2 regions of the Micromonospora cremea genome follow, and region 1 is predicted to be linked to the other one. Evidence: riboswitches for the same ligand, from Rfam matches in the RefSeq annotation. Region 1 holds a riboswitch; the other holds the start of a gene.
What was found. A riboswitch is a leader RNA that binds a small molecule or an ion and turns the genes downstream of it on or off. The one in region 1 is predicted to bind ZMP and ZTP.
Positions count from the first base shown of each region.

Region 2: another riboswitch for ZMP and ZTP. It lies ahead of BUS84_RS32310 (bifunctional 5,10-methylenetetrahydrofolate dehydrogenase/5,10-methenyltetrahydrofolate cyclohydrolase); the one in region 1 lies ahead of BUS84_RS08800 (glycine hydroxymethyltransferase).

Region 1 covers NZ_FSQT01000001.1:1,910,782-1,921,085, reverse strand. The annotation lists gene BUS84_RS08840 (maleate cis-trans isomerase family protein) at 1-525, shown strand, start outside; gene BUS84_RS08835 (low temperature requirement protein A) at 586-1,782, opposite strand; gene BUS84_RS08830 (hypothetical protein) at 2,071-3,087, opposite strand; partial or broken gene BUS84_RS08825 (FAD-dependent oxidoreductase) at 3,311-3,758, opposite strand; gene BUS84_RS08820 (MmcQ/YjbR family DNA-binding protein) at 3,848-4,252, opposite strand; gene BUS84_RS08815 (aminoglycoside phosphotransferase family protein) at 4,272-5,195, opposite strand; gene BUS84_RS08810 (alpha-hydroxy acid oxidase) at 5,392-6,471, shown strand; gene BUS84_RS08805 (hypothetical protein) at 6,569-6,829, shown strand; gene BUS84_RS08800 (glycine hydroxymethyltransferase) at 6,930-8,366, opposite strand; ZMP/ZTP riboswitch at 8,385-8,474, opposite strand; partial or broken gene BUS84_RS40620 (SDR family NAD(P)-dependent oxidoreductase) at 8,436-9,008, shown strand; gene BUS84_RS40615 (SDR family NAD(P)-dependent oxidoreductase) at 9,070-9,429, shown strand; gene BUS84_RS08790 (hemerythrin domain-containing protein) at 9,509-10,009, opposite strand; gene BUS84_RS08785 (S8 family peptidase) at 10,135-10,304, opposite strand, start outside.
Region 2 covers NZ_FSQT01000002.1:4,007,734-4,018,037, reverse strand. The annotation lists gene BUS84_RS32320 (ATP-binding cassette domain-containing protein) at 1-226, opposite strand, end outside; gene BUS84_RS32315 (TetR/AcrR family transcriptional regulator) at 269-1,003, shown strand; gene BUS84_RS32310 (bifunctional 5,10-methylenetetrahydrofolate dehydrogenase/5,10-methenyltetrahydrofolate cyclohydrolase) at 1,249-2,136, opposite strand; ZMP/ZTP riboswitch at 2,149-2,231, opposite strand; gene BUS84_RS32305 (glycosyltransferase) at 2,336-3,493, opposite strand; gene BUS84_RS32300 (TetR/AcrR family transcriptional regulator) at 3,534-4,154, shown strand; gene BUS84_RS32295 (DeoR/GlpR family DNA-binding transcription regulator) at 4,167-4,943, opposite strand; gene BUS84_RS32290 (beta-galactosidase trimerization domain-containing protein) at 4,981-5,394, opposite strand; gene BUS84_RS32285 (GH36 C-terminal domain-containing protein) at 5,415-6,047, shown strand; gene BUS84_RS32280 (YciI family protein) at 6,152-6,553, shown strand; gene BUS84_RS32275 (RNA polymerase sigma factor) at 6,620-7,840, shown strand; gene BUS84_RS32270 (DMT family transporter) at 8,092-8,412, shown strand; partial or broken gene BUS84_RS32265 (cellulase family glycosylhydrolase) at 8,462-9,803, opposite strand; gene BUS84_RS32260 (TIGR03557 family F420-dependent LLM class oxidoreductase) at 10,183-10,304, shown strand, end outside.

The DNA of each region.
Region 1 (10,304 bases):
GCCTGCCTGGTGGCGGTGATGTGCGAGGGTCCCGGCGCGCACGAGCGTGCCGAGCAGCGGTTGGGCCGGGCGGCCGGCCGAGCCGGGCACGGCATGCCGGTGGTGACAAGCGCGGGCGCGCTGGTCGCCGGGCTGCGCGCGTTGGGCGCCCGCCGGGTGGCACTGATCGCGCCGTACCTGCCACCGCTGACCGCGACCGTCGCCGGCTACCTCGCCGGGCACGGTGTGCTGGTGACCGAGGCGGTGAGCCTCAGCGAGCCGGACAACGTCGCGGTGGGCCGCATCCCCACGCAGCGGCTGGTGGAGCTGGCCGACCGGCTGGACGTTACCGACGTGGACGCGGTGGTCCTCTCCGCCTGTGTGCAGCTGCCGTCCTTGGCCGCGGTGCCGCAGGTGGAGGCCCGTCTCGGCCGCCCGGTGCTCACCGCGGCCACCGCCACCGTGCACCAACTGCTCACCGGCCTGGGCGTCGAGCCGTACGTGCCGGACGCCGGTCGGCTGCTGGCCGGGGCGACGCCGCGCTGACCGGAGCCTCGCGCCATCCGACGACCGGCCCTGGCACCGGCAGCCACGCGACCGGCCGGTTCAGTGCGGCGGGACGGGAGCCTCCGGCGGCTTTCCGCGGCTGCGCCGGAAGTCCGCGTACGCCACGCCGGCCAGCACCAGCATGGCTCCCAGGGAGGCGAAGACCGGCGGCAGGTACAGCACCGCGGGCGCGATGGTCAGCAGCGCCAGCATGCCGCCGGGGCGGGACGGCGACACCCGGCTGAACACCTCGTACTCGAAGGCGGCCCGGCCGGCCAGGAACAGCGCCGGGCCGCCGAGGATCACCGCCAGCCACGCCGGCGGCGTCCGCCCGGTCGGCTCGTGCAGCACCAGGTCGAACCCGGAGGCAGTGGTCACCACCCCGGCGACCATCAGCAGGTGGGTGTACGGGGCGGTGAACAGGAACTTGCTCGGCTCCCTGGCCGCCTGGATGGCCACCGGCAGCAGCTCGCCGGACTTGTGCACGTAGATCCGCCAGAGCAGCAGGGTGGTCAGGAACGCCACCGCGAACGCTCCGATGTTCTCCGCCTCCGAGTGCGCCAGGCTGAACGTGGTGCCGATGGTCAGGATGGCGTCGCCGAGGGCGATGATGAAGAACTGCTGGTAGCGCTCGGAGAGGTGCTCCGCCGTGACGTTGCGCAGCCGCTCCGGCACGACTCCGAGGCCAGGCACCGGGTACGCGAGCCGGAAACCGCCATAGTCGATGGCGAGCGCGACGGTCCAGCAGATGATCCGGGCGTCATCGCTGACGTACGCGCCGATGATCCAGGGGATCGCCGACACGGCGAACCATACGAAGATCCGCGCGGCCCGACGCTGGGTCTGCGGTTCGTGGCGCACGATGGGCATCAGGAACAGCCCACGGCCGAGGTGGATCGCCACGTAGGTGGCGGCGAAGACCAGGCCCCGGGCGCCGAACGCCTCCGGAATCGCGGTGGTCATCAGCAGCGCGCCGAACATCACCGCGGTGATCAGCAGCTTGATCTCGTTGCGGGCCGGGTCGTACATGTCGGTGACCAGGGTGGTGATCGCCCAGGTCCACCAGACGGCGGACAGCAGGATCAGCGCCTCGGCGGCTCGATGCCAGTCGAGGCCCTCGACCATGCCCCGGGAGATGAGCGCGAGCGCGACCACGTACACCAGGTCGAAGAAGAGCTCGAGCAGCGTCACCCGGCGCGGGGACTCCGGGTCGCGCACCGGAGGGCGGGACCCGGGCTCCGGCGCGGCGAAGTGCACGGGTTGCTCCTGTGGTGCCGGTCGAGGTGGCGGGCCGTCCGGCGCACCTCGACCGACGGTAGCGACCAGCCGAAGACGCTACCTCCCGGTGGTCCGGTCTTCCCCCGACCGGGGTGATCGACTCGGTTCCCAGGAAGTCGGGGTGTCCCGGTCGTGCGGACAGGCCGGTTTCCTGGACACCGAGTCGATCATCGGGCCTTGGCGATCAGCGCACGCTCGTTCCGCTCGAACGGCCGGGCCCGGCCGGCCGCCCTCGCAGGACGGCCCGCCGGGGCCCGGTTTCCGTCGTCAGCCCCGGGCGTCGCCCGGCATTACGGCGGCCATCTCGTCGCCGGCGCCGGCCAGCACGCGGGCCTGCTGCGGCCAACTGGCCAGAGCCGGCGCGGCGCGCAGGCCGGCGGCCCGGATCAGGTCGCGCAGCGCCGGCTCGTCCAGCTCGCCGAGCTGGCCGTAGGTGCGCACGCCGGCCGCCTGCAACGCGGCTGCCATCTTCGGTCCGACCCCCTGGATCCGGCGGAAGTCGTCGGCCAGGCCCTCCGGGTCGGTGTTGGCACCGCTCGGCGCCGCGTCGGCCACCGGGCGGACCGGCGGGGTGGCGGTCGGCCGGACCGGCGGCGTGGCCCGCACCGGCTCGGAGTCGAGGTCCGCCGACGCACCGACAATCGGCGCCTCGGCCGGCGTCGTGCCGCCCGTCGTGGCCTCGGCCGGCAGGGTCTCCGCCGGTGCCGTCTCGGCCGGCGCGACCTCGGTCGCGGTGGCCTCGATCGGGGCGGTGTCGGCGTGCGGCGCGTCGGTGGGCCCGACGTCGTCCCCCGGCTGGCGGGGAGCGATCACCGTGGCCGGGGCGGACTGCTCCGCGACGGCGACCGGCTCCGGCTCTGCGACGGGCTCGGGCCGGAGGTCGGCCGCGTCCGCCCGCTCGGCAACGGGGCTGGCCGGCGGGGCGTCGGTCAACGCCATGTCGGCCGGGTCGGCGGTGCTCGGGGCGTCGGCCGGGGCGGGACCGTCCAGCGTGGCGTCGGTGGTCACCGCGGCCGGCGCGCTGACCGTGTCCACCGGGGCCGGCTCGTCGGCGACCGCGGCCGGCGCCGGGTCGACGGTCGCCGCCGGCCGGGCGTCGTCGATGGCGGCAGCTGGCGCCGGCGTGGCGACCACGGCCAGGCTGGCGACGGGATCGCCGTCCACGATCGACGGACCCTGCCCGCTGGCCCGTACGCCCCGCCGGCCGCGCAGCCACAGCCCGGCGGCCAGGCCCAGCAACAGCGCCAGTACCACTATCAGCGAGTGTCCGATAGACCACTCCACGGCGAACCTCCCTCTCACCTCGTCGGAAAAGTCACGAGAAAAACTCGCCGCAGCTTTGCACATGCGCGTTGACGACGACAGGGAGGCTCGGTCGGGGGCGGTACGGGTGGGACGGTCTCTGCGCCGGGTGCCCGGCGAGTGACGCAGTGTTGCGTCGGACACGACGGATCCGGGCCCGGCGTACCGACGCCGGGCCCGGGTCGGCGTGACCGGTCGGTGTGTATCAGTCCTGGTCGCCCTCGTAGGTGTGGAAGTCGTCGACGAACCGGCGACGCAGCCGGGGTATCCGGCTGGTCACCCCGAAGTAGCCGCGCGCCGAGCAGCGCGAGCCGACCCACCATCGGGCGGTACATCCGGTCGTCGCCGTTGGTGCCGCTGCGGTTCAACGATTCAGTGACGCGCGCGAAGCCGTACGGCACCATCGCCGCCTCGTAGTCGGCCACCGCCTGCAGCAGTGTCTTGTCACCGGCGACGGCGCGGGTGAGCTGCTGGCAGAGCAGCCGGGCGTCACGCAGCGCGGTGTTCGCGCCCACCCCGCGACCCGGTGTCATGGCGTGGATGGCGTCGCCGAGCAGGGTGACCGTGCTGCTCTTCCAGGGGGGTACCGGCTCGGACGTGGTGACCTTGATCGGCAGGGCGCTGTCCGGGTCGCCGCGGGTCAACAGTTCCCTGGCAATGCATTCGGTGGGCGGCGTGCGAGGCGATCAGCGTGCCGTCCATGTCGAAGACGATCGCGTCCACCTGCTCCACCGGGTTGAGCCTAGCCGTCGGCCGACTCCTGCCGGGCCCGGTGTGCGGCGGCGAGCCGTTTGGGGGCGCGGGCGTACCACGCCTCGGTGATCACCTCGATCAGCTCGGGCACACCGATCCGGTCGAGCCGGACCAGCACGGCCGGGTAGCCCTCGAAGTGCGGGGTGGTGAGGTAGACCGACGGGTCGTCGGCGAGCAGGGCCTCCTTGACGCCCAGGTCGGGCACCCGCACGCCGAGGAGCGGCCCGTCCGGTGCGGCGGCGCCGAGGGCGGCCAGGTCGGCCCCGCGGAGCGGTCGTTCCCACACGAACGGCTTGTCCCGCACCCGCCAGGCGGGCAGCCCGTCGTACGAGCCCCGTTCGGTGGTCTCGGGCAGCGCGAGCGCGATCCGGCGCACGTCCTCCCAGCTGGCCATGACGACACGGTACGGGGGTTCAGCGGGCCACGGTGTGCTCGGCGAGCAGCTGACCGAGCACGTGTCGAGCCTCGGCGGCCATGGCCGGCTCCGGATCGTCCAGGGTGATCAGCGCCTTCCACAGCGCCCAGCCCCGCCCGCGGGCCCACGTGGCCGCGTCGGCGTCGAGCGCGTCGCGGAAGGCTGCCCGGCTGGCGCCGTGCAGCAGGGTCCAGGCGATCACGGTGTCGCAGGCGGGGTCCCCGACGCCGCAGCAGCCGAAGTCGATGACGGCGGCGAGCCGGCCGTCGCGGACCAGGAGGTTGCCGTACGCGACGTCGCCGTGGAACCAGACCGGAGGCCCGGCCCAGGTGGCGTCGAGGGCGGCCTGCCAGATGTCGCTGACGACGGCGACGGGTAGCCGGTCACGGTGCGTCTCGATCGCGGCCCGGGTCTCGGCGTCGTAGGTGGACAGCGGCGCGCCCCGCCAGGCGCTGTGCCGGCCGGCGGCGGGGCCGCCCGTGGCGTCGACGCTCCGCAGGGCGCGCAGGAAGCCGGCGAGGTCGGTGGCGAACCGGGTCAGGTCGTCGATCCGCTCGGGCCGGGCGGTCCGTCCGTCGATCCATCGGTAGACCGACCAGGGGTACGGGTAGCCGACGCCCGCCCGACCGTGGGCCAGGGGGGTGGGCACCTCCAAGGGCAACCGCGCGCCGAGCCCCGGCAGCCAGCGCTGCTCCTTGGCAACCTGGAGCGCGTACCCCTCGCCGCTGGGCAGCCGCACGGTCATCGTGTCGCCCAGGTGGAAGGTGCGGTTGTCCCAGCCGCCGACCTCCACCGCGCGTACCGGCAGGTCGGCCCAGTGCGGGAACTGCTCGGCGACCAGGCGGCGGACCAGTGCCACGTCGATCCGCGCGGCCACCGCGTCGTCGGTGTCGGGTACGTCGGGCAGGTGTTGTGCGTCCATCCGTCCGAGCCTGCGGGGGCCGGCCGGGGACCGCAACCGGCTTTACGCCGGGGGGTGGGGGTCGGTGGCGGGCGCGGGTCGCGAAGCCGATCATCGACAGCGGTTAGGCTCTGCACCGTCGTCGGGCGCCCGCAGGCAGCGGACGGTCCCAGGCGGCCACACGATGGACGTTTCCGGTCGATTCTGAGGAGATGGCATGTCAGCGGTGTCGCTCGACGACTACGCCGAGCGCGCCCGCGCGGTGCTGCCGCCGGCCGTGTGGGACTACGTCGCCGGCGGCAGCGCGGCCGAGGTGACCTTGCACGCCAACCGGTCCGCCCTGGACCGGGTCGCGGTGCTGCCCCGGGTGCTTGCCGGGGTGAGCACGGCCAACCTGGGAACCCGGCTGCTCGGCCGCCCGTACGCGATGCCCGTCGGGGTGGCGCCGATGGCGTACCAACGGCTGGTGCACCCCGACGGGGAGTTGGCGCTCGCGGCCGCGGCCGGAGCGGCCGGAGTGCCGTACCTGGCCAGCACGCTGGCCAGTACGCCGATCGAGCAGGTCGCCGGCACGGGCGCCGAGGTCTGGTTCCAGCTCTACTGGCTCCGTGAGCGGGCACTGGTCCGCGACCTGCTGGACCGGGTCGTCGCGGCGGGTTGCCGGGCGCTGGTCGTCACCGTGGACGTCCCGGTGCTCGGCCGGCACCCCCGGGACCTGCGCAACGCGTTCCGGCTGCCCGCCGAGGTGATCGCCGCGAACCTGCCCGGCGGGCGGGACGCCCTGGCGCACGCCGGCGCTCCTGGGCTGTCCGCGAACGACGCGCACACCGACGCGTCGTTCGCGCCGGCGCTGCGCTGGGCGGATCTGGCCTGGCTGCGCGAGCACGTCGACCTGCCGCTGGTGGTCAAGGGGGTGCTGGACCCCCGGGACGCGGTCGAGGCGGTACGGACCGGCGCGGACGCGGTGGTCGTCTCCAACCACGGCGGCCGGCAGCTGGACGGGGCGCCGGCCAGCGTCACCATGCTGCCGGAGGTGGTCGACGCGGTCGGCGACCGCTGCCAGGTGCTGTTGGACAGCGGCATCCGCGGTGGCACCGACGTGCTGCGGGCGCTCGCGTTGGGCGCCGTCGGCGTGCTGGTCGGCCGCCCGCTGCTCTGGGCGCTGGCAGTCGGCGGCGAGCCCGCCGCGCGGGACGCGCTGGCGCTGCTCGCCGCCGAACTGCGCGACGCGTTGACCCTCGCCGGCTGCCCCGACCCGGCGGCGGCCGGCGAGCTACGCACGGTGGCGGTGAGCTGAGCGGTGGCTGCGACCCGCTCGGTGTGTTGACACACCGCGTTCATCGGATGGCATAGCGCGACGACCCGCGTACCGGCGTCCTGGGTGGACGGTCATAATGGGCCGCATGGTTGCCTGGGAGTACGCCCTGCTCGTCCGCCGCTATCAGGGACAGGGCCGCAATTTTCACGTCTCGTTCGTCTGGTACGCGCCGGACGGTTCCCGCAAGGACATCACCGCCTTCGGCGACACCGCCATCGCGCACCTCAACCGCGCCGGCCGGGAGGGCTGGGAGCTGGTCTCCGCCGTCGAGGACGTGAACAACGTGCAGGGCAGCACCGAGGTACACCGCTACCACCTCAAGCGTCCCCTGGCCTGACCCTGCACCACCCGCCCCTCGCCGATCATGGAGTTGTGGTGGCACCGCCCGTACCGGGCACCCACAACTCCATGATCGACGAGACTGGTCGGGCTGGTGCTCAGGTGAGGTCGACGGTGGGGTAGAGCGGGAACGGTGCCAGCAGGTCGGTGGCCTGGCGGGCGATCTTGTCGGCGAGGGCCGGGTCGAGGGTGTACTTGGCCTTCGAGGGGGTGCCGTCGGCGTTGGCGCCGGCCGTGGTCTGGGTGAGCACGGTGTGCATGAGCTCCGCGGTCTGGTCCATCTCCGCGGTGCCCAGGCCCCGGGTGGTCAGAGCCGGGGTGCCGATCCGGATGCCCGAGGTGTACCACGCGCCGTTCGGGTCCTGCGGGACCGAGTTGCGGTTGGTGACGATGCCCGAGTCCAGCAGCGCCTGCTCGGCCTGCCGGCCGGTGAGCCCGTAGCCGGACACGTCGATCAGCACCAGGTGGTTGTCGGTGCCGCCGGTGACCAGCTTCGCGCCCCGGCTCAGCAGCCCCTCCGCGAGGGCCTGCGCGTTGTCCACGATCCGCTGGGCGTAGTCGGCGAAGTCGGGGCGGCGGGCCTCGGCCAGCGCGACCGCCTTGGCGGCCATCACGTGCGGCAGCGGGCCACCGAGCACCATCGGGCAGCCCCGGTCCACCTGGTCGGCCAGCTCCGGCTGGCAGAGCACCATGCCGCCGCGCGGGCCGCGCAGCGACTTGTGCGTGGTGGTGGTGACGATGTGCGCGTGCGGCACCGGGTCGAAGTCGCCGGTGAACACCTTGCCCGCCACCAGGCCGGCGAAGTGCGCCATGTCGACCATGAAGGTGGCGCCGACCGAGTCGGCGATCTCCCGCAGGATCCGGAAGTTCACCTTCCGGGGGTACGCCGAGTAGCCGCCGACCAGGATCAGCGGCTTGAACTCGCGGGCCGCCTCGGCCACCTGGTCGTAGTCGATCAGACCGGTCGCCGGGTCGGTGCCGTAGCTGCGCTGGTCGAACATCTTGCCGGAGATGTTCGGCCGGAAGCCGTGGGTGAGGTGGCCGCCAGCGTCCAGCGACATGCCGAGCATCCGCTGGTTGCCCAGCTCGCGACGCAGCGCGAACCAGTCGGCCTCGGTGAGGTCGTTGACCTGGCGTACCTGCGCCTTCTTCAGCGCGGGGGACTCCACCCGGTCGGCCAGCACCGCCCAGAACGCGACCAGGTTGGCGTCGATGCCCGAGTGCGGCTGCACGTAGGCGTGCGCCGCGCCGAACAGCTCGCGGGCGTGCTCGGCGGCGAGTGCCTCGACGGTGTCGACGTTCTGGCAACCGGCGTAGAAGCGGCGCCCGACGGTGCCCTCGGCGTACTTGTCGCTGAACCAGTTGCCCATCGCGAGCAGGGTCGCTGGAGAGGCGTAGTTTTCGCTGGCGATGAGCTTGAGAGACTCCCGCTGATCGGTCAGCTCGGCGCCGATGGCGTCGGCCACCCGCGGCTCGACGGCCCGGATCACCTCAAGGGCACTCCGGAATGCGGTGGACTCGGCGTTGCGCGACATGCGACCTCCTACAGGCGTGCGGAAGGCCCAGGCGCTCGGCAAACGTCCTCGTGACGGGGCCGCTCCCCGATGGTTCTCCATCCCCACGCGCCAGTAACGGCCCGGGCCGATCCTACCGGGCCGACCCGGGCCCGCCCGGCCGACCTCCGGACGCGGCCCGCCGAGGTGGTTGGACGGGGCGTGGCAGGGCATTCGGTAGGGGTCTGCCGCACCGGTGCGGGTGCGGCCGCCGTCCGCACGAGAGGAGTCGACACCATGACCACACCGACCACCGAGCGGCCGCTCGCGGTGGTGACCGGGGCGTCCAGCGGGATCGGGTACGAGCTGGCCGCGCAGTTCGCCGAGCACGGCTTCGACCTGGTCATCGCCGCCGAGGACGATGGCATCACGGCGGCGGCGCAGAAGCTGCGTCGCGACGGCGGCCCGCAGGTCCAGCCGGTCCGCGTCGACCTGGCCCGCGAGCAGGGTGTGGAGGAGCTGGCGTCGGCCGTCGCCTCGACCGGCCGCCCGATCGAGGCCCTGGCGCTCAACGCCGGCCGGGGTGCCGGCGGGGCCTTCGTCGGCGGCACCGACCTGCGTGACGAGCTCGAGATCGTCGACCTCACCGTCCGCGCGACGGTGCACCTGGCCAAGCGGCTGCTGCCGGGGATGGTCGAGCGCAGGGCGGGCCGGGTGCTGTTCACCTCGTCCGATCGCCTCCACCATGCCCGGGCCGTTCCAGGCGGTCTACAACGCGTCGAAGTCGTTCGTGCAGTCCTTCGCCGAGGCGCTGCGCAACGAACTGAAGGACAGCGGCGTCACGGCGACCTCGCTGATGCCCGGGCCGACCGACACCGAGTTCTTCGACCGGGCCGACATGGAGGACACCCGGGTCGGCTCCGGGAAGAAGGACGACCCGGCGAAGGTCGCCGCGCAGGGCTTCGCCGCGCTGATGAAGGGCGACCAGACGGTCACCGCGGGTTCGCTGATGAACAAGGTGCAGACCGCGGCCGGCAAGATCGTCCCGGACAAGCTCAAGTCCGAGCAGCACCGCCGGATGGCCGAGCCGGGCTCGGGCGACTGAGCGCGGCGCCGCCCCGAGCGGGGTGGCGCACCACGAGGGCCCGGCACGGTGCCGGGCCCTTCGTCGTACGCGGGGTGGCTCAGGCGGTCACCGCGTCGATCGCCTTCTTGATCGCCTTCGGCTCGCTGGGGGTACGCGGCGCGTCCGCGCGCAGCGCGATCATCTTCTCGCCGATCTCCTGGAGCTGCTTGCGGCCCAGTGCCTCGCGCACCTTGGGGAACCACTCCTGCTCCTCCTCCTCGACGTGGTGCGTGACGTTCTCGATCAGCACCGTCGTCTTGGCGTTGAAGCGCTCGTCCTTGGCGTCCATCCCGGCCAGCTCGAAGCAGAGCAGGTCGGCCACGTGGTGCTCCTCGTACGACTCGAGGATGTCGTCCTTCAGGTCGGGCAGGAGCCGGCGGATCTCCGGGTATATCACCTCGTTCTCCAGGTAGGTGTGCACGGTCAGGGCCTCCAGGATCTGGCCCACCAGCTTCTGCCGTTGGCTCGCCGGCCACTCCTCGGCATCCTGGAAAGCCTTGAACAGGCGGCGCATCTCCTTGTGGTCCTCTTTGAGCAGGACGATGGCATCGGTCGACACCGGTATGACCTCCCTGGATCTCGTCTGGTGTCGATCCCGTACCCGGGGGATGAACTGCGGAAACAGGGGCGAACGGGTGGGGCCCGGCGCCGAAGCGCCAGGCCCCACACTGGTCGTACCGTTGGTCAGCGGACCACGTTGTACGCGCTCACCATGCCCGCGCCGTAGAAGCCGGTCCGCGCCCCGCCGGAGCAGGTCGCGTCGAAGGCGGCACCCAGCAGCGGCACCGGGTTGTAGACACCAGCGGGGCAGCTCTGCGCCTGGGCTGTGCGCTCCAGGAACGACGCCAGCTGGC
Region 2 (10,304 bases), on a different contig from region 1:
GGACCGCCGCCGGCGCGGAGACGACGTCATGTCCGGCCACCACGGCCCGGCCGCCGTCCGGACGCAGCAGCGTGGAGAGCACTTTGACCGCCGTCGTCTTGCCGGCGCCGTTCGGCCCCAGCAGCGCCGCGACGCTGCCGCGTTCGACCCGCAGGTCAACACCATCGAGTACGGCGACATCGCCGAACCGCTTCGTGAGTGATTCAAGCTCGACTGTGTACGTCATAAACTCAGTGTATGCCATACACCAGGTATAGGATCAACCCCGATGGAACGTGCGATGTCGCCGCTCGAGGCGGTTTGGTCGGCCAAGCCCACTCCCGAACCACGGGAGGGGCTGTCACTTGCACGCATCGTCAGCACCGCGATCGAGATCGCCAACACCGACGGCCTCGGCGCCGTGTCGATGAGCCGGGTCGCCAAGAGCCTCGGGTTCACCACGATGTCGCTCTACCGGCACGTTGGGAGCAAGGAAGAGCTGATCCTGCACATGCAGGAGGCCGCCGTCGGCCCCCCACCCACGGACCTGGTCACGGGCCAGGGCTGGCGGGCGGACCTGGAACGCTGGGCGTGGACCGTCGTGCGCAAGTTCCGCCGCCACCCGTGGCTCCTGCAGACGCTGACGATGTTCGGCCCGCCCGCCACGCCGCACCAACTCGGCTGGCTCGAGTACGGACTCCGCGCACTCGGCTCGACTCCACTCGACGAAGGCGAGAAGGTGGCGGCCATCCTGCTCGTCCAGGCCCACAGCTTGGCCGACCTGACGTTCCACGCGGCCGGTGCTGCCACCGCGGCCGACGACACCGACCCGTACGAGACGCTCTTCACCCGCGTCATCGATCCAACGCGGTTCCCCGCGCTGATGGCCGCGTTCACCGGCGGCGGCTTCGCCTCGACCGACGACCCCGAGGCCGACCGCGACTGGCTGTACCAGTTCGGCCTGCAAAGGATCCTCGACGGCGTCCAGGTCCTCGTCGAGCAACGCCTCGCCCGCGAAGCCTGACGACCCGCCCTCTCCCCTCCCCCGTCCAGCCTGTTGACCAAGAGGTTTGCGTCAAGAACCGCGTTCCCGTTGACGCAAACCTCTTGATCGAAACGGCGGCGCTGGCCCGGGGGCCAGGGGCCGTGAAGCGCTGGCGACAGCACCCCGGCATGGTCAACTCGACATCAGCGATATCGCGGTATCCCGGTCGCAGGAAACCCCGATATCCGCGGAACCCGCGGACCTTGCCTGCCCGTCGACGATCCCTATCCGACCTGACGCTCGGCGGCGGCGACGGCGTTGCGGAAGAGCATGGCCACCGTGGTCGGGCCCACGCCGCCCACGCGCGGGGTGATCGCCCCGGCGACCGCGGCGCACGTCTCGTCGACGTCCGGCAGCAGCCGCCGACCCGCGTACCGCACGCCGCCGCCGATGACGACGGCCCCCGGCTTGACGTGCTCGGGCTGGATGATGCCGGGCACGCCAGCAGCAGCGATCAGGATGTCGGCTCGGCGGGTGTATCGGGGCCAGTCGGCGACGCCGGTGTGCACGACCGTGACGGCCGCGTTGGCGGTGGGGCGCTTCTGGGCGAGAAGGGTCGCGAGTGGCCGCCCGAGCGTGGCACCGCGGCCGAGGATGACCACCTCGCGCCCGGAGACCGGAATGCCATGGTGGGCCAGCAACGCCTCGATGCCGGCTGGCGTGCAGGGCACCGGGCCCGGCAGCCCGAGTGCGAGCCGACCGAGGTTCAGCGGATGCATGCCGTCGACGTCCTTGTCCGGGTCGATCCTCTGCAACGCCGCGTCGTAGTCCAGGTGGCCGGGGACCGGATACTGCACGAGGATTCCGTGTACTGCGGGGTCGGCGTTGAAAGCGGCGATCACCTCGTGGAGTTGTTCCTGCGTGGCATCGGCGGGCAGGTGGCGGTGCGGCGAGGCGAAGCCCAGCCCGGCGGCCTGGCGCTGCTTGATGCCGATGTAGCCGGCACTGGCGTCGTCGTCGCCGACCAGAACGGTGGCCAGGGCCGGGACGACGCCCGCGTCGCGGAGTCTGGCCACCCGCACGGCAACGTCGGCGAGGACCGCGTCGGCCACCGGCTGACCGGGCAGCAGCGTAGCGGCGTGGGTGGTGGTCGTCTCTGCGGTTGACGGCATGGCTCTCCCCAGCGCGGAAGCCCAGGCGGTCGACCCCCGCGATGAGCTCCCCGATGGTTCTGCCATCCCAGGTGCCGCCAGTCGCGTCGCCTCCCAGTCTGCCCCACGGCCCGGGCATCGGACCAGCAGGCTCGACCTGTGGCCAGCGATTCTGGTGGGAAAAGCCCGCCGAGTGCCGTTCCCACCAGGATCCGGCGAGCTACCCGGTCACCTCGGCGCACAGGCGCTCGGCGACCTCGTCGGGGGACGGCATCACGCTGACCTCGGCGCTGATCCGGCGCGCCTCAACGGTGAACGTCGGCTCATCGAGCAGCCGGCGCAGGGCCGCCGCAATGGCCGCCGGCTCGGCCTGCCCGGGCGCCAGTGCGAGGCCCGCGCCGGACGCCGAGACCCGATCCGCCTGGATGAACTGGTCGGCGCCCTGCGGCACGACCACCATCGGGATGCCACGGGCCAGCGTGCCGAGGGTGGTGCCGGCGCCACCGTGCGAGATGACCGCGTCGACGTTCCCCAGCAACTGGGCCAGCGGCACGAACGGGCTGAACTCCACCCGGTCCGAGTCGAGCTGGTAGTCCTCCGGCTTGCCGTCCAGGCCGAGCGTGGCCAGCACGTCGACGTCGAGGGCGGTGAGGGCGCCCAGCAGCGGGCCGACCACGGCCGGGTCGGCGAAGACGGTACCGAAGCTCACCAGCACGCGGCGGCGACCGCCGGCCGCCGGGGCGTCGGCGCCGGTCGGGGCGTCGAGCGCCTGGTGGGGTTCCGGTCGCAGCGCGATCCGCTGCACGCCCGGGGGTACGGCGAAGTCCGGGAACTGAAGGCCGGGCGGGCAGGTGTCCAGCAGCCAGCGGCCGGAGGGGGTGTGCTCCGGCGCTGGCAGTCCCCGCTCCTCGTAGCGCGTGCGGACCACGGCAGTCAGCACGTCGGTGAACTCGGCCGGCACCGACGGCCCGAAGGCGAGGGTGGCCAGCGGTACGCCGAGCCCGGCGGCGACCAGCGGTCCCACGAAGTCGACCATCTCGTTGATGATCAGATCCGGCTGCCAGCGCTTCGCCTGCGCCAACGCCTCATCGGCGGTCAGGTCGACCCGGACCCCGGCGAAGAACTCGGCGACCGCCTCCGGAGTGGGCTCTGTCGCGGGGTTGAGGCCCAGCTTGCGACCCACCTCGGCGAAGAGCACGTCCGGCATGGGCCCGGCCGGCAGCAGCTCAATGCCCTCGGGTGCGATGAGCGGGGTCATGCCCACGGCGGTGACGACGGCGACGTCATGGCCCTGCCGGCGGAACGCTCGGGCCAGAGGCAGCAGGGGGAGAAAGTGCCCGAAAGCGGGCGTGGTTGAGAAGAGGACGCGCATAGTCATCAGAATAGCCTTCTGATGAAGCGAGCCGTATAGTGCCCTGATGGCAGCCGCTCAACCACGCGCCAGCCGGCGCCAGGAGAGCGCCGAGCAGACCCGCAGGTTGATCTTGGAAGCGGCCCAGGACCTTTTCATCGCCCAGGGATACGCGACGACCACGATCAACGACATCGCCGCGCGGGCCCGGGTGGCCGTGGCGACCGTGTACACCAGCGTCGGCGGCAAGCCGACCCTGCTGCGAGCGCTGATCGAGGCGGGCGTGAACGACCCGGAGACCGCCCGGAACGTGGCGGCCATTGCGGTCGCCGCCGACCCTCGCGAGGTCCTGCGTCTGATCGGCGTCGGAACGCGGTACGGCCACCAGCACCACCACCAGCAGGTCCACCTGATGAAGGCAGCGGCCGGCATGACACCGAGCGCGGCGGCCGTGGCACGGCACGCGGCGACGGCCTACCGGCGGGCGCTGCGAGTGGGCGCGGTACGACTCGACGAGCTCTCCGCCCTGCGCCCCGGCCTCACCGTCGAGCGGGCCACCCAGGTGCTGTGGTTCTACTTCGGGCTGCACTCCTGGCCGCAGCTCGTCGACGAGGGCGGCTGGTCGTACGACGAGGCGGAACGGTGGCTGGTTGACCGGGCCACCGAGGCACTGCTCCCCCCGAGCTGACCGCCGGGGCCGTCAACCGGCCTGGACGACGACCAGCTCGCCGACCTGCTCGCCGATGGCGGTACGCGCCTCCGCCGGCAGCCCGACGTCGGTGATCAGCACGTCGGCCGCCTCCAACGGGGCGATGGTGGCGATGCCGATGGTCTCCCACTTGGTGTGGTCGGCGAGGACCACCAGCCGCCGGGCGGCGCCGATCAGGCACCGGTTGACCCCGGCCTCCAGCAGGTTCGGCGTGGTGAAGCCGGTCCGTGGGCTGAGGCCGTGCACACCGAGGAAGAGCAGGTCGACGTTGAGCGCGCTGATCGCCGCCTCGGCCACCGGCCCGGTCAGCGCGTCCGACGGGGTACGGATGCCGCCGGTGAGCACCACTGTCTGGTCGGCGCGCGGATTCTGGTAGAGGGCGTCGGCCACCGGGATCGAGTTGGTCACCACGGTCAGCCCCCGTACGTCGGAGAGCAGTGTGGCCAGCGCGGCGGTGGTGGTGCCGGCCGAGAGTGCGATGGCCATCCCCGGCTCCACCATGGTCGCGGCCCGCTCGGCGATGGCCCGCTTCTCCGCCTGCTGGCGGATCGACTTCGCGGCGAAGCCGGGCTCCTCGGCGGAGCCCGGCCCGGCCAGCGTCGCGCCGCCGTGCACCTTGTCCACCAGACCGCGTTCGGCCAGCACCTCCAGGTCACGCCGGATCGTCATGTCGGACACGCCGAACCGGCTGACGAGCTGGCTCACGCGTACGCCGCCACGCTGGCGGATCAGATCGAGGATGGCGGTCTGCCGCTGCTGGGCGAGCACCTGGGGAAACCTCCTTCGCGCCGTGGCTGTCACCGGGTCAGGCCGGCCCGTCGGCCCGGTCCTCCCGGACCACGGCCACCTCGCCGGCCGGCACTGTCAGCTCACCGGCGCATTCTGCTCCGGTCAGCAGCTCGGTGCCGGTCACCGCGAGCCGTACCTCGCTCCCGGTGTGGTTGATCGCGAACAGCCAGCTCCGCTCGCCGTCGCGGCGCCGGATCACCTCCACCCCGGTCGGTGCCTGCGCCGCCGGGCGGACGCCGGCCTCGTCGACCAGCCGGACGGCCAGCCGGTCGGTTTCCGGCTCGTCCAGCCGGGTGCCGACGTACCAGGCGGCGCCAGCGCCGACGGGGTGCCGGGTCAGCGCCGGCACGCCCGGCAGCGGCCCGTCGGTGTACGAGGCGAGGACCTCGGCGCCCTCCGGGTGCAGCCACTCGGTCCACACGTCGGCCATGCTGCCGTCGTCCAGCCGGCATCCTGGCGCGCACCGACCGGGTCTGGGCCAGCGACTGCAACGACGCGCTGGAACGGCTCAGCATCCAGCGCTGGACCGAGCTGCTGCTGCCACCGGAACTGGTCGGCACGCACGTCGGGCCGGAACGCTCGCACACCACCAACCGGGTGCACGACCTCGGCTTCCGGGCAGCCACCGCGCTCTTCGGCCACGACGGCATCGAGTGGGACATCGCGAGGATCAGCACCACCGAGCAGACCGAGCTGGCCGCCGGGGTCGCGCTGCACAGGCGGCTGCGTCCGCTGCTGCACGCCGGCCGCGTGGTCCGGGTCGACCATCCGGAACCGGCCGTCTGGGCGCACGGCGTGGTCGACCACGACGGCACCAGAGCGGTGTACGCGGTGGCCCGGCTGGCCACCTCGGTGGCGCAGTCCCCGGGCGCGGTCCGCCTGCCCGGCCTGGACCCGGGCCGGCGTTACCTGGTGCGACCGGTGTCGGACGCGCCGGCCCCGGCGACCGCCGACCGGTCCGCGCCGGCCTGGCTGGCTGGCGGCGTCACGCTCACTGGGGCGGCACTGACCCGGGTGGGCGTGCAGTTGCCCGCGTTGCACCCGGAGCAGAGCCTGGTGCTGGAGGTTGACGCCGTCCACTGAAAAGATTCCGGGGATTCTTTGGCCGGGTTGTCGAGAACCGTGTCGTCTGCTTCTACCTCAGGGTGAGAGCACCGACGATGGTGCGCAGGCGTGAGGAGCGAACCATGAAGTACATGCTGCTGATGCAGTTCAGCGCCGCCGGGACCGACTTCCCGGGCATCGAGACCTGGACCCCGGAGGAGGTCGAGGCGCACCTCGCGTTCATGGGCGAGGTCAACGACAAGCTCACCGCCGCCGGGGAGTGGGTCGACGGGCAGGGTCTCGGCGGCCCGCAGCAGGCGCGGATCGTCCGCGCCGGTGAGGGCGGGGCCCCGGTGGTCACCGAGGGGCCGTTCGCCGAGACGAAGGAGTTCCTCGCCGGTTTCTGGATCGTCGACTGCGACAGCCCGCAGCGGGCGGTGGAGCTGGCCGCGTACATCTCCACCGCGCCCGGCCCCGGCGGCCGGCCGTTGAACATGCCGATCGAGGTGCACCCGGTCATGTCCGCCCCACCCCAGGAGCTGTGAGGGCTGACCACCACCGATCCCCGCATCGAGGACCTGCTGCGCGAGCTGGCGCCGCAGGTCCTCGGCGTGCTCGCCCGCCGATTCGGTGACTTCCCCACCGCCGAGGACGCGGTGCAGGAGGCGCTGCTGGCCGCCGCGACCCAGTGGCCGACGGACGGGCTGCCGGCGAACCCGCGCGGCTGGCTGATCCAGGTCGGCTACCGCCGGATGATCGAGCTGGTCCGCGGCGAGCAGGCGCGGCGCCGCCGCGAGGACCTGGTCGTCCGCCGGGACCCGGACGACCGACAGCACGCGCCCGCGGCGGACGAGGAGCTGACCGCCGAACGGGACGACACCCTGGTCCTGCTCTTTCTCTGCTGCCACCCGGCGCTCACGCCCGCGTCGGCCGTCGCGCTGACCCTGCGCGCGGTCGGTGGGCTGAGCACCGCCGAGATCGCGCGCGCGTTCCTGGTCCCCGAGGCGACCATGGCGCAACGGATCAGCCGGGCCAAGCAGCGCATCCGCTCCTCCGGACTGCCGTTCCGGATGCCGGAGCCGGCGGAGCGGGCCGACCGGCTGGCCGCCGTCCGGCAGGTGCTCTACCTGATCTTCACGGAGGGGCACACGAGCACCGCCGGCCCGGACCTGCGCCGGGTCGACCTGGCGGTGGAGGCGATCCGGCTGACCCGTGCGCTGCACGCCCTGCTGCCCGGCGACAGCGAGTCGGCCGGTCTGCTGGCGTTGATGCTGCTCACCGAGGCACGCAGCCCGGCGCGGACGGGGCCATCCGGCGAGCTGATCCCGCTGGCCGACCAGGACCGCACCCGCTGGGACGCGGCGGCGATCGCCGAGGGCGTCGCACTGGTGACTCGGGCGCTGCCGCGCGGGCCGGTCGGCCCGTACCAGGTGCAGGCCGCCATCGCCGCGCTGCACGACGAGGCGCCGAGCGCCGCGGCGACCGACTGGCCGCAGATCCTGGCGCTCTACGGGGTGCTGGAACGGCTCTCCGGCAGCCCGGTGGTGGCGCTCAACCGGGCCGTGGCGACCGCCATGGTGCACGGGCCGGCAGCCGGCCTGGCCGCTCTCGACGCGCTGGCCGACGACCCGCAGTTGGCGGGGCACCATCGGCTCTCCGCCGCCCGCGCGCACCTGCACGAGATGGCCGGCGACCGAGCCCGGGCGATCGCCGACTACCGGGCCGCCGCCGGGCGGACGAGCAGCCTGCCCGAGCAGCGCTACCTCATGATGCGGGCGGCCCGGCTCGCCGCTGAACCCGGATCGACCGCCGCCGAGCCGGGCGCTGGCTGACGTCGCACCCGGTCCGGACCGGGGTCTGAACGGTTGGATGGGAAGCTCGACCTGGGGGCCGGAGCAGGCACCTGGACCGCCTTTGGAGCTGATGTCGTAAGCGATTCGCCCCGCCGGCAGGCGGCCAGATCTGAATCGTCTGTGACATCAGCTCCAGGGCTCGCACCCGTCGCGGGCCGCCAGTTCCCGGCCGGCGGCGGCGCTAGCCTGACCAGCGACGACCCGCCGAGCATTTCAGGACTGAGGACCGCATGGCGTACGTGCTGCTGGGGATCGCCATCGCCGCCGAGGTGCTGGCGACCAGCCTGCTGAAGACCACCGCCGGGTTCACCCGGCTCGGGCCGACGGTGGCGTGCCTCGGCGGTTATCTGCTGGCGTTCATCCTGCTGGCCCAGGCCGTCAAGGAGATCCCGGTGGGCGTCGCGTACGCCCTCTGGTCCGGCCTGGGCACCGCCACCATCGTGGCGATCGGGGCGGTGTTCCTGGACGAGCCGGTCGGTCTGGCCAAGCTCGCCGGGATCGCGCTGATCATCGCGGGGGTGGTCATCGTGAACCTGGCCGGGGAGCACTGACCACGACCGGTGGCCGGGCCCGGCGCCGACCCGGCCACCTGTGCGTCGTTCAGCTCGCGGCGCAGCTCACCTCCGGCCTGGCGTTGCTGCCGGTCCAACTGGCGATGAAGCCGAAACTGGTGCTGACACCGGCGGCCAGCCGGCCGTTGTAGTCCACGTTGCGCGCGGTCACCACGGCTCCGCTGCTGGTCAGCGCCGTGTTCCAGGACTGGCTGACGCTCTGGCCGTTGGCGAAGGTCCACCGGGCGCTCCAGCCGGTGATCGCGGTCGCGCCGGCGGTCACCCGCACCTCACCCTGGAAGCCGCCCTGCCATTGGTTGGTGACCGTGTACGTCGCCGAGCACCCACCGGCCGGCGGTGGCGTGGTGGGCGGTGGCGTCGTCGGCGGTGGCGTGGTGGGCGGTGGCGTGCCGCCGAAGACGCTGGCCTCACGGGCGGTCCGCGGGATGCCGTTGGCGCCGTTGAAGATCCGCTGGCCCCAACTGGTCAGGCTGGCCGGGTTGAAGGCGGTGGCCATGTCGAGATACTCCACGCCACCGCCGTTGCCACTCCACGACCAGCCCAGCCAGCCGATCCCGTTGGCCTGGCTGTAGGCGAGGATGGTGTCCTCGTCCGGGTCGCCGTCGGAGTGGTTGAAGCCGAACTCGCCGACGACGATGGGCAGGCCGGCCGCCCGGAAGCGGCCCAGGTAGTCGGTGATCTCCGCGGCGGTGTCGAAGACCCCGTACATGTGGATGGAGAAGACGGTGTTGCGCGCCGGGTCGGCGGCGAAGACCGAGGCGGCGTTGTCGCGCATGGTGAACGACCAGTCCTGCCCCCAGTTCGGCGCGTCCAGCATGATCGTGTGGGTCAGCCCGCCAGCGCGTAGCCGGGTGATCGCGTTGGCGTTGTCGGTGGCCCAGGAGGCGTAGTTCTGGTTGCCGTACGGCTCGTTGCCGATGTTGACGATGACGTACTTCTCCTGGCCGGCGAGGACGTCGGCGAGACTGAGCCAGTAGTCGACGGCCCGGGCGAGGGTGATCGCGCCGCTCTGCTCGCCGTAACCGGTGGTGTCATGCACCTCCAGCACGCAGATCAGCCGGTTGGCCCTGCACAGCGAGATGACGTTGGTGACGTCGGCGTTGGTGTTGCGGGTCCACCGGTCGCCGCTGGAGAGCACCACCCGGACGGTGTTCGCGCCGAGCGCCTTCACGTCGGCGAACGAGCTGGTCTGCTGCGGGTACCAGGTGTGCGCGTGGTTGACCCCGCGCATGATGAATGCCGTTGGCGTCGTACAGCTTGCCGCTCGCGACGCTGAAACCGGCCGCGGCGTGCGCCGGCTGGCCGAACGCCAGCACGGCGACGAGCAGCGCGAGCAGGGCCGCGCCGGCGGCGGAGAGTCGAGTCTTCATGGCCTTCCTCAGGGAGGACCCCCGGTGCCCGACAGGGGTGGGACGTGACAGGGGAAGGCGGCTGCAGCCCGACAGCCGCCGCCCGGATCCCGGCGGCGCACGCATCAGCGTAGGGCGATGGATCGGTCGGCGCAACCGGTTCAGTGGTCGGCCCGCAGTCGGCGGACAGCCGTGACGGCCCACGCGAACGCGGGCCGTCACGGGGCGGTCATCCCCACCACCGGATGTGCGCCACACCGGGACTCTTAACCGGTTAAGAGCGACGGTAGGCAGGTCATCGTCATCCGTCAAGCGCCGTCAGTCCGAACCGGACGGCAGGGTTGACCGCTGCCGACCTGGGTATCCCGGGACGATCCGTCGGCGGAAAGGAGAAACCAGAATGGTCAGCGTCGGCTACACCCTGATGTGCGAGCAGGCCGGTCCGAAGCAACTGGTCGACCACGCGGTACGGGCCGAGGCGGCGGGCTTCGACCAGCTGGTGATCTCCGATCACTACTACCC